DNA from 2 places in the Streptomyces sp. NPDC016309 genome. Region 1 is predicted to be linked to the other one. Evidence: riboswitches for the same ligand, from Rfam matches in the RefSeq annotation. Region 1 holds a riboswitch; the other holds the start of a gene.

Region 1 (4,205 bases):
CGCTCCCCATCTATGCCATTTGCGACATGCTGGGCGTGCCCCGCGAGGACCAGGACGACTTCCGCGACTGGGCCGGGATGATGATCCGGCACGGCGGCGGGCCGCGCGGCGGGGTCGCCCGGTCGGTGAAGAAGATGCGCGGGTACCTCGCGGAGCTGATCCACCGCAAGCGCGAGAACCCGGGGGACGACCTGATCTCGGGGCTCATCAAGGCCTCCGACCACGGCGAGCACCTCACCGAGAACGAGGCCGCCGCGATGGCATTCATCCTCCTCTTCGCGGGCTTCGAGACCACCGTGAACCTCATCGGCAACGGGGTCCACTCGCTGCTCCGCAACCCCGTCCAGCGCGAGCGCCTCCAGGCGTCCCTCGCCGCAGGTGAGCGGGGGCTGCTGGAGACCGGCGTCGAGGAACTGCTGCGCCACGACGGGCCGGTGGAGCTGGCCACCTGGCGGTTCGCGACCGAGCCGCTGGCCATCGGCGGGGAGCGGATCGGCGCGGGCGACCCGGTGCTCGTCGTCCTCGCCGCGGCGGACCGGGACCCGGAGCGGTTCGCCGAGCCGGACACGCTCGACCTGGCGCGGCGGGACAACCAGCACCTCGGGTACGGGCACGGCATCCACTACTGCCTCGGCGCGCCGCTCGCGCGGCTGGAGGGGCAGACCGCGCTGGCGACGCTGCTGACCCGGTTGCCCGACCTCCGGCTTGCGGTGGATCCGGCCGATTTGCGGTGGCGGGGCGGGCTCATCATGCGTGGACTGCGCACGCTTCCGGTGGAGTTCACCCCGTTCGTCCCGTCCCGCAGCTGACGGTCCGTCATTTCTGTGATCTTCGCGTAATCTCCGGTGCATCGACTTGTGACTGACGTTCGAATGCCGCTACGTTCACCGTCACCTCAGCAGTCACGCGAAAGGCAGCACCGCATGCGCTCCGGGAACGGCCGGCACCGACGACCCCGTCAAGCCCCCGCCATCGTCGTCGCGGCAGGGGTGACCGGATCCGCCATCGCGCTCCCGCTGCTCGGCGCGGGTTCCGCGTCGGCGGCCGACGCCGCCACCTGGGACCGGGTGGCCGAGTGCGAGTCCGGCGGCATGTGGAGCGCCGACCTCGGCAACGGTTTCTACGGCGGCCTCCAGATGTCGCAGGAGACCTGGGAGTCGTACGGCGGCCTCGCCCACGCCGCCCGCCCCGACCTCGCCAGCCGCAGCGAGCAGATCCTGGTCGCCGAGAAGGTCTACGCCGCGACCGGAGTGAGGGCGTGGGAGACCTGCGCCCCCATCGCGGGCCTGGGCGGCGCCGCCGAGGCGACCGCCACCGACCCCACGACGGCCGCCCCGGCGGCCCCCGGGACGACGGACGCGCCCGACCCGGCCGAGACGCTGGAGGATCCGGCCGCGCCCGCGAAGCCCACGCCGTCGAAGCCGGCCGGGACCCCGCTGCCCGCCGAGCCCGCCCCGTCGGCGCCCGGCGCGCCGGCGAGCCCGGCCCCGGGCACCGGCAAGCACCGGGGCGAGGCCGCCAAGGAGGAGACTCCGGTGACGGAGCCGGCCGCTCCGGCCGACCCCACCGCCCCGGCCGACCCCACCGCCCCGCCCGTCCCGGGTGCCACGGCGGGTGACGGCGGCCTGGAGGCCACCGGCCCCGACGGGACCGGCGATTCGGCCACGGGGCGCGAAACGGACGGGCATCCCTCGCGCGGTGACGGGGCGACACGCGACCCGGGCAGCGTCGCGCCCGGCGCGTACACCGTCCGCCCCGGGGACAACCTCTCCGACATCGCGGAGGAGCAGAAGGTCCCCGGCGGCTGGCCGGCCCTCTACGAGGCCAACCAGGACACCGTCGGTGCCGACCCGGACCTCATCGTCCCCGGTCAGAGCCTGGAGCTGACGGCCGATCAGCCGTAGGTATCCGCCCCTATGTCCGCTTCTGTGTAAGTGAGACATGAATCTCTTCACACCGATCGGCGTTCCGGGAGCGACGGAACCGCACAATCCGCCCTTCACCTGCGTAAACGCCCGTCAAGGGCCGTCGCATAAGGGCGGATTGACCCCGATGTCCGTCTTTGAACTTCGGGAAGGTCTGTGTCTACGGTCGTGACCGCTCGCCACCGCGGGCCCCATCGACCGGAACGCCGAATCCTGCCGCCGGCCGTTGGGAACAGTCGTCGCTTCACGCGCCGGAGGCAGGAGCGGGGGACCCAAGGTACGTGCCGGGCCCGGTCATGGAGACATGGCACGGGGACGGCTTGGGGTGAAGCCGCGCGCACCACGGTGCCGCGCGGCCGGGCAGCTCACGCCCGAACCCGACAGCTCACCTCGCAGGCGTCGGTGAGGAGATGTCCCATGCTGTTCTCCGGCAAGGCCAAGCACCGTCGCCCCTCCAAGGCCGCCCGATTCGCCGCGTTCGCCGGCATCACCGGCGTCGCCGTCGCCGCCCCGCTGCTGGGCGCCACCTCCGCCTCGGCGGCCACCTCCGCCGAGTGGGACAAGGTCGCCCAGTGCGAGTCCGGCGGCGACTGGTCCATCAACACCGGCAACGGCTACTACGGCGGCCTCCAGTTCTCGGCGTCCACCTGGGCCGCGTACGGCGGCACCGCCTACGCCTCGACCGCCGACCAGGCCTCGAAGTCCCAGCAGATCGAGATCGCCGAGAAGGTCCTCGCCAGCCAGGGCAAGGGTGCCTGGCCGAGCTGCGGCGTCGGTCTGTCCGGCGCCTCCTACGACGGCGGCGCCGAGCAGGCCCAGCCGCAGCAGGAGCGCGAGGCCGAGCAGCCCACCACGCGCAGCGAGAAGCGCACCGCGCCGAAGGCCGCGCCCAAGGCCGAGGCCGCGCCGAAGGCCGAGTCCAAGAAGACCGTCACCACCCCGACCGGCAAGAAGGTCGAGAAGGGTGACGGCGAGTACAAGGTGAAGGCCGGCGACACCCTCAGCACCATCGCCGCCGAGAAGAAGGTCTCCGGTGGCTGGGAGAAGCTCTTCGAGCTGAACAAGGACATCGTCGACGACGCCGACCTGATCTACCCGGGTCAGCAGCTCCACCTGAGCTGACCCCGCACACCACCCCGGTCCGGCGCGCCCCTTCCCCCGTGCGTGCCGGGCCGGGGTCTTCCCGTTCGCGCGCCTGAGCGGCTCCGCGCACACGTGCGGTCGCGCGCTTGAGCGACCCCCCGCACACGCGAACTACTCGTCGGTAAGTTTCGTGGCGTTATGTCCGTGAAGCGGCCTCGTGAGCCCTTTTTCGTCCCAGGAGGCGGGCGTCGGCTGGTCACGGCTCCCGGGCCGGTTAGGCTCTTGCCGCAAGGCCGAAGAGACCCTGCACCGCATGCGTCACATTTTGCGTCACATCCCAGAAGGAGATGCTCGTGCCGTCCATCGACGTCGTCGTAGCCCGGGAAATCCTGGACTCCCGAGGCAACCCCACGGTCGAGGTCGAGGTCGGCCTCGACGACGGCAGCACCGGCCGTGCTGCCGTCCCGTCCGGTGCCTCCACCGGAGCGTTCGAGGCCCTCGAGCTCCGCGACGGTGACAAGGACCGCTACCTCGGCAAGGGTGTCGAGAAGGCCGTCCTCGCCGTCATCGAGCAGATCGGCCCGGAGCTCGTCGGCTACGACGCCACCGAGCAGCGGCTGATCGACCAGGCGATGTTCGACCTGGACGCCACCCCGGACAAGTCCTCGCTCGGCGCCAACGCCATCCTCGGCGTCTCCCTCGCCGTGGCGCACGCCGCCTCCGAGGCGTCCGACCTCCCGCTGTTCCGCTACCTGGGCGGCCCGAACGCGCACCTGCTGCCCGTTCCGATGATGAACATCCTGAACGGCGGCTCGCACGCCGACTCCAACGTGGACATCCAGGAGTTCATGATCGCCCCCATCGGCGCGGAGTCCTTCTCCGAGGCCCTGCGCTGGGGCGCCGAGGTCTACCACACCCTGAAGAAGGTCCTGAAGGAGAAGGGCCTCTCCACGGGTCTGGGCGACGAGGGCGGCTTCGCCCCGAACCTCGACTCCAACCGCGCCGCCCTCGACCTCATCCTCGAGGCCATCAAGCAGGCCGGCTACGCCCCGGGCAAGGACATCGCCCTGGCGCTCGACGTCGCCGCCTCCGAGTTCTACAAGGACGGCTCGTACGAGTTCGAGGGCAAGTCCCGCTCGGCCGCCGAGATGACGGACTACTACGCCGAGCTCGTGGACGCGTACCCGCTGGTCTCCA
Region 2 (4,205 bases), on a different contig from region 1:
GCCTTCGCGGAGGAGGTGGCCGCCCGGGCCGCCGTGGCCGTCGACAACGCGCGGCGCTTCACCCGCGAGCACACCATGGCGGTCACCCTCCAGCGGAGCCTGCTGCCGCGGGTGCTGCCCGAGCAGAGCGCGCTGGACATCGCGTACCGCTACCTGCCCGCGCAGGCGGGGGTGGGCGGCGACTGGTTCGACGTCATCCCGCTCCCGGGGGCCCGGGTGGCCCTGGTGGTCGGCGACGTGGTGGGCCACGGTCTGCACGCCGCCGCCACGATGGGCCGGCTGCGGACCGCCGTGCACAACTTCTCCGCGCTGGACCTGCCGCCCGACGAACTGCTGGGCCATCTGGACGAGCTGGTCACCCGCATCGACCAGGAGGAGGGCGGGGACGGCAACGGGGAGGGCATCACGGGTGCCACCTGCCTGTACGCGATCTACGACCCGGCGACCGGCGGGTGCAGCGTGGCGACCGCCGGGCACTTCGTCCCGGCGCTGGTCCGCCCGGACGGCACCGTGGACTGCCCCGAGGTGCCCGTCTTCCCGCCCCTGGGGCTGGGCGGGCTGCCGTTCGAGACGGCCGAGCTCCGGCTCGCCGAGGGCACCCAGCTCGTCCTGTACACCGACGGCCTGATCGAGCACCGGCGGCGGGACGTCGACATCGGTCTGCGGGAGCTGCACGAGACGCTGTCCGGTCACCCCGGCCGGCCGCCCGAGGAGACCTGCGAGGCCGTGTTCCGGGCCATGCTGCCGCCGCACCGCCGCGACGACATCGCCCTGCTGGTGGCCCGCACCACGCTGCTCGACCCGTCCAGGGTCGCCGACTGGGACGTGCCGGCCGACCCGGCGGCCGTCGCCGGCGTCCGGGCCGCGTGCGGCCGGAAGCTGGAGCAGTGGGGACTGGAGGACATCGGGTTCACCACCGAGCTGATGCTCAGTGAGCTGATCACCAACGCCATCCGGTACGGCTCGGAGCCCATCCGCGTGCGGATGCTGTACGAGCGCCGGCTGGTCTGCGAGGTGTCGGACGGCAGCAGCACCTCCCCCCACCTGCGGCGCGCGGCCACCACCGACGAAGGCGGGCGGGGGCTGTTCCTGGTCTCCCAGTTCGCCGAACGGTGGGGCACCCGGTACACCCCGACCGGGAAGGTCATGTGGACCGAGCAGTCCCCGTCCGCGGGGCCCCGGCAGCCGGTGGAGCTGATGCTGGACGACATCTCCTGGTGAAGTGATCCATTCCCGCCGAATGGACGAGGGCCGTTTTGCTCCTTTCCCGCCGGCGCCGAATTCCTGAATGATCGCGGCGTTACCACGGGCCGGCCGGTACGCGTGGATCAATGGACGACCGGACCGCCGCAGGAAAGAAGCCGCGTCCGCTCCGGACGCCGTCGACAGGACTCGGACCGTCTCCGCCTTGCTTTCGCGAGGCGTGAATGTGGGAAGGGGGCCGATGCCGCTCGTTCCCGGGGATCCACGGGAGTGTCGATCGGGGCGGCCATCCGTGGTTCGCGCCCGGCGCTCCTCGCGAGTGACCGGCGATCACCCGCCCAGTCGGCAGCCTTACGCCCCATTTACCCCGCGATGGGCTCTAAGCCGGTAACGCGGCATGTGCCCATGTCCAGCCATACATAGGCGACTTGTCGCCCTTCCGAGGTCCGCGTGATAAGCATCACCGCGCCCTGCCTCCACGAGCCCTCGCACATGCCCGTATTTCCGTATGGGAACTGCGAAGTTGACGGTCCACCACTTCACGGCGGTAACCGCGCGTGTGGAATTCCAGCCTTGTTCCGTGCGGCCTCTCTCGCTTACGGTCCCCTCAATCCGGATGGACCGCCGAATCCTGCCGCCGTCCGGTAACCCCACCCACTCACGGACCAACGGCAGGAGCGGGGGACCCAGGTAAGCCGCCGGCCCGGATCACACCGGAACGGCTCGGGGTGAAGTCGTGGTGAATACCACGGCCGGACATCTCCCGTCCGAACCCGACAGCTCACCTCGCAGGCGACGGAGAGGAATTTCGCCATGCCCGCAAAGGGTAAGCACCGTCGTGCCAAGAACAGCCCGCTCGCACGCCGCCTCCTGGCCGCGGGCACGGGTGGCGCGGCGCTCGCGCTGCCGATGATCGGTGCCACGGCCGCCGAGGCGGCACCGAGCGCGGCGCCCAGCGCCGTGCACGCGGTCACCACCGCCGTGTCCGCCGCGCCGGCCGCCACGACCGCCGCCAAGAAGGCCGGCACCGTCACGTACGCCGTCGTCGCGGGCGACTCCCTGTCCAAGATCGCGCGGGAGCAGGGGGTGAGCGGCGGCTGGAAGAAGCTCTACGACGACAACCGCAAGGCCATCGGTGCCGACCCGTCCCTGATCCGCCCCGGCCTGAAGCTGACCATCGCCGGCAAGGCCGCGGCCGCGCGCCCCTCCGCCGCCCCCGAGCGCGCCGACCGGTCCGCCGTACGCCAGGCCGCCCCGGCCGCCGCCAAGGCCGTGTCCTACCCGGACAACCTGGACGGCTGGATCCGCGAGGCGCTGGACATCATGGCCCAGCACGGCATCCCCGGCACGTACGAGGGCATCCACCGCAACATCATGCGCGAGTCCTCGGGCAACCCGCTCGCGATCAACAACTGGGACTCCAACGCCCTGGCCGGAACGCCCTCCAAGGGCCTCCTCCAGGTGATCGCCCCGACCTTCGAGGCCTACCACGTGCCGGGCACCTCGACCGACCTCTACGACCCGGTCGCCAACATCACCGCCGCCTGCAACTACGCGGCCGACCGGTACGGCTCGATCGACAACGTCAACGGCCCGTACTGATCCTCCCGCTCCCGCACCGGGGCCGGCCGCACCCTCGCGGCCGGCCCCGCCGGCGTTTCCGCCCGGGAACCACCGCACCACCGCACCGGCATTGCATAACCATGCCAAATCGTGCAAACTTACGCATACCGCGTTGTACGAGGAGTTTTCCCGCATGGCCCACGAAGCCGACCCGACCGCTCCCGCCCCCGCCCCCGCCCTCCGCATCGACATCACCCTGGCCCGGAACTGCCACGACTGCGGCGAATGGGGCACCGTGATCGACGCCCAGGGCCACGACCGGCCCTGCCCGGCCTGCCAGCGCCCCCGCCGCGGCTGACCCCTGCCGCCCTCACGGGCGGGCACGCTCAGTAGTTCTGCCACTCGTGGCGGGTGTACTCCAGCACCGCCGGGTCCATCAGAGTGCTGGCGCGGACGTCCTGGGGGCGCCGGTCGACGGGGAAGACGGTGGCGGCCGCGAGGACGTCGTCGTCGAGGAAGCGCAGCGGCGGGGCGTCGGCCGCGAGGCGCAGCTTCGGGGGCGGGCCGTCGGCGCCGGGGGTGGCGAGGACGAAGCCCCAGTTGCCGAAGCTGGGGACGTCGACCTGGTAGGGGGTGGTCGCGTAGCCGGCCTTCCCGATGGTGGCGGCGATGGACCAGTACGACTTGGGCGCGAAGAACGGCGACCCGCCCTGGACCATGACGCGGCTGTCGGGGGTCAGGACGCGGCCCAGCAGGTGGTAGAACTCGACGCTGTACAGCTTGGCGAGGGCGGCGGTGTCCGGGTCCGGGAAGTCGATGAGGACGGCGTCGTAGCGCCGGGTGGCGTCCCGCAGCCAGTTGAAGGCGTCGGCGTTGACGACGGTGACGCGCGGGTCGGACAGCGCGTGCCGGTTGAGGTCGAGCAGCGGGGCGAAGGTGCGGGCCAGCCGTGTCATGGCCGGGTCGAGGTCGACGAGGGTGACGGTGTCCACGTCGTCGTAGCGCAAAACCTCCCGGAGGGCCAGCGCGTCTCCGCCGCCCAGGATCAGCACGGAGGAGCGCTTCCCGGCGAGCGCGGGGTGGACCAGCGCCTCGTGGTAGCGGTACTCGTCCACGGACGAGAACTGGAGGTCGCCGTTGAGGAACAGCCGTGTGTCGGGCTGCCCGGTGAAGGCGGTGGAGCGGGTGACCACGATGTCCTGGTACGGCGTGGTCTCGGCGTGCACGATGGGGTCGCGGTAGAGCTGCTGGCGTGCCGTGACCTCGATGTCGTCGGCCAGGACGTACACCGTGGCGAGGACGGCGAGGACGCCGCCCGCGCCGGCCAGCAGCCCGTTGCGCACCATCGGGCGGGTTTCGCGGCGGAAGATCCACAGCACCACGACGACACCGGCGACGGCGTTGACGCCGCCCACCACCAGCGCGCCCTTGAGCTGGCC

What was found. A riboswitch is a leader RNA that binds a small molecule or an ion and turns the genes downstream of it on or off. The one in region 1 is predicted to bind cyclic di-AMP.
Region 2: it holds a riboswitch for cyclic di-AMP, as region 1 does, so the genes downstream of both, ACF068_RS09300 (transglycosylase SLT domain-containing protein) here and ACF068_RS18085 (transglycosylase family protein) in region 1, are expected to answer to the same signal.

The regions. Positions count from the first base shown of each region.
Region 1 is NZ_JBIBSG010000006.1:385,615-389,819, forward strand. It holds gene ACF068_RS18075 (cytochrome P450) at 1-809, shown strand, start outside; gene ACF068_RS18080 (transglycosylase family protein) at 990-1,904, shown strand; cyclic di-AMP (ydaO/yuaA leader) riboswitch at 2,165-2,339, shown strand; gene ACF068_RS18085 (transglycosylase family protein) at 2,343-3,047, shown strand; gene eno (phosphopyruvate hydratase) at 3,356-4,205, shown strand, end outside.
Region 2 is NZ_JBIBSG010000003.1:320,610-324,814, reverse strand. It holds gene ACF068_RS09305 (SpoIIE family protein phosphatase) at 1-1,221, shown strand, start outside; cyclic di-AMP (ydaO/yuaA leader) riboswitch at 1,816-2,011, shown strand; gene ACF068_RS09300 (transglycosylase SLT domain-containing protein) at 2,017-2,805, shown strand; gene ACF068_RS09295 (hypothetical protein) at 2,960-3,124, shown strand; gene ACF068_RS09290 (polyamine aminopropyltransferase) at 3,153-4,205, opposite strand, start outside.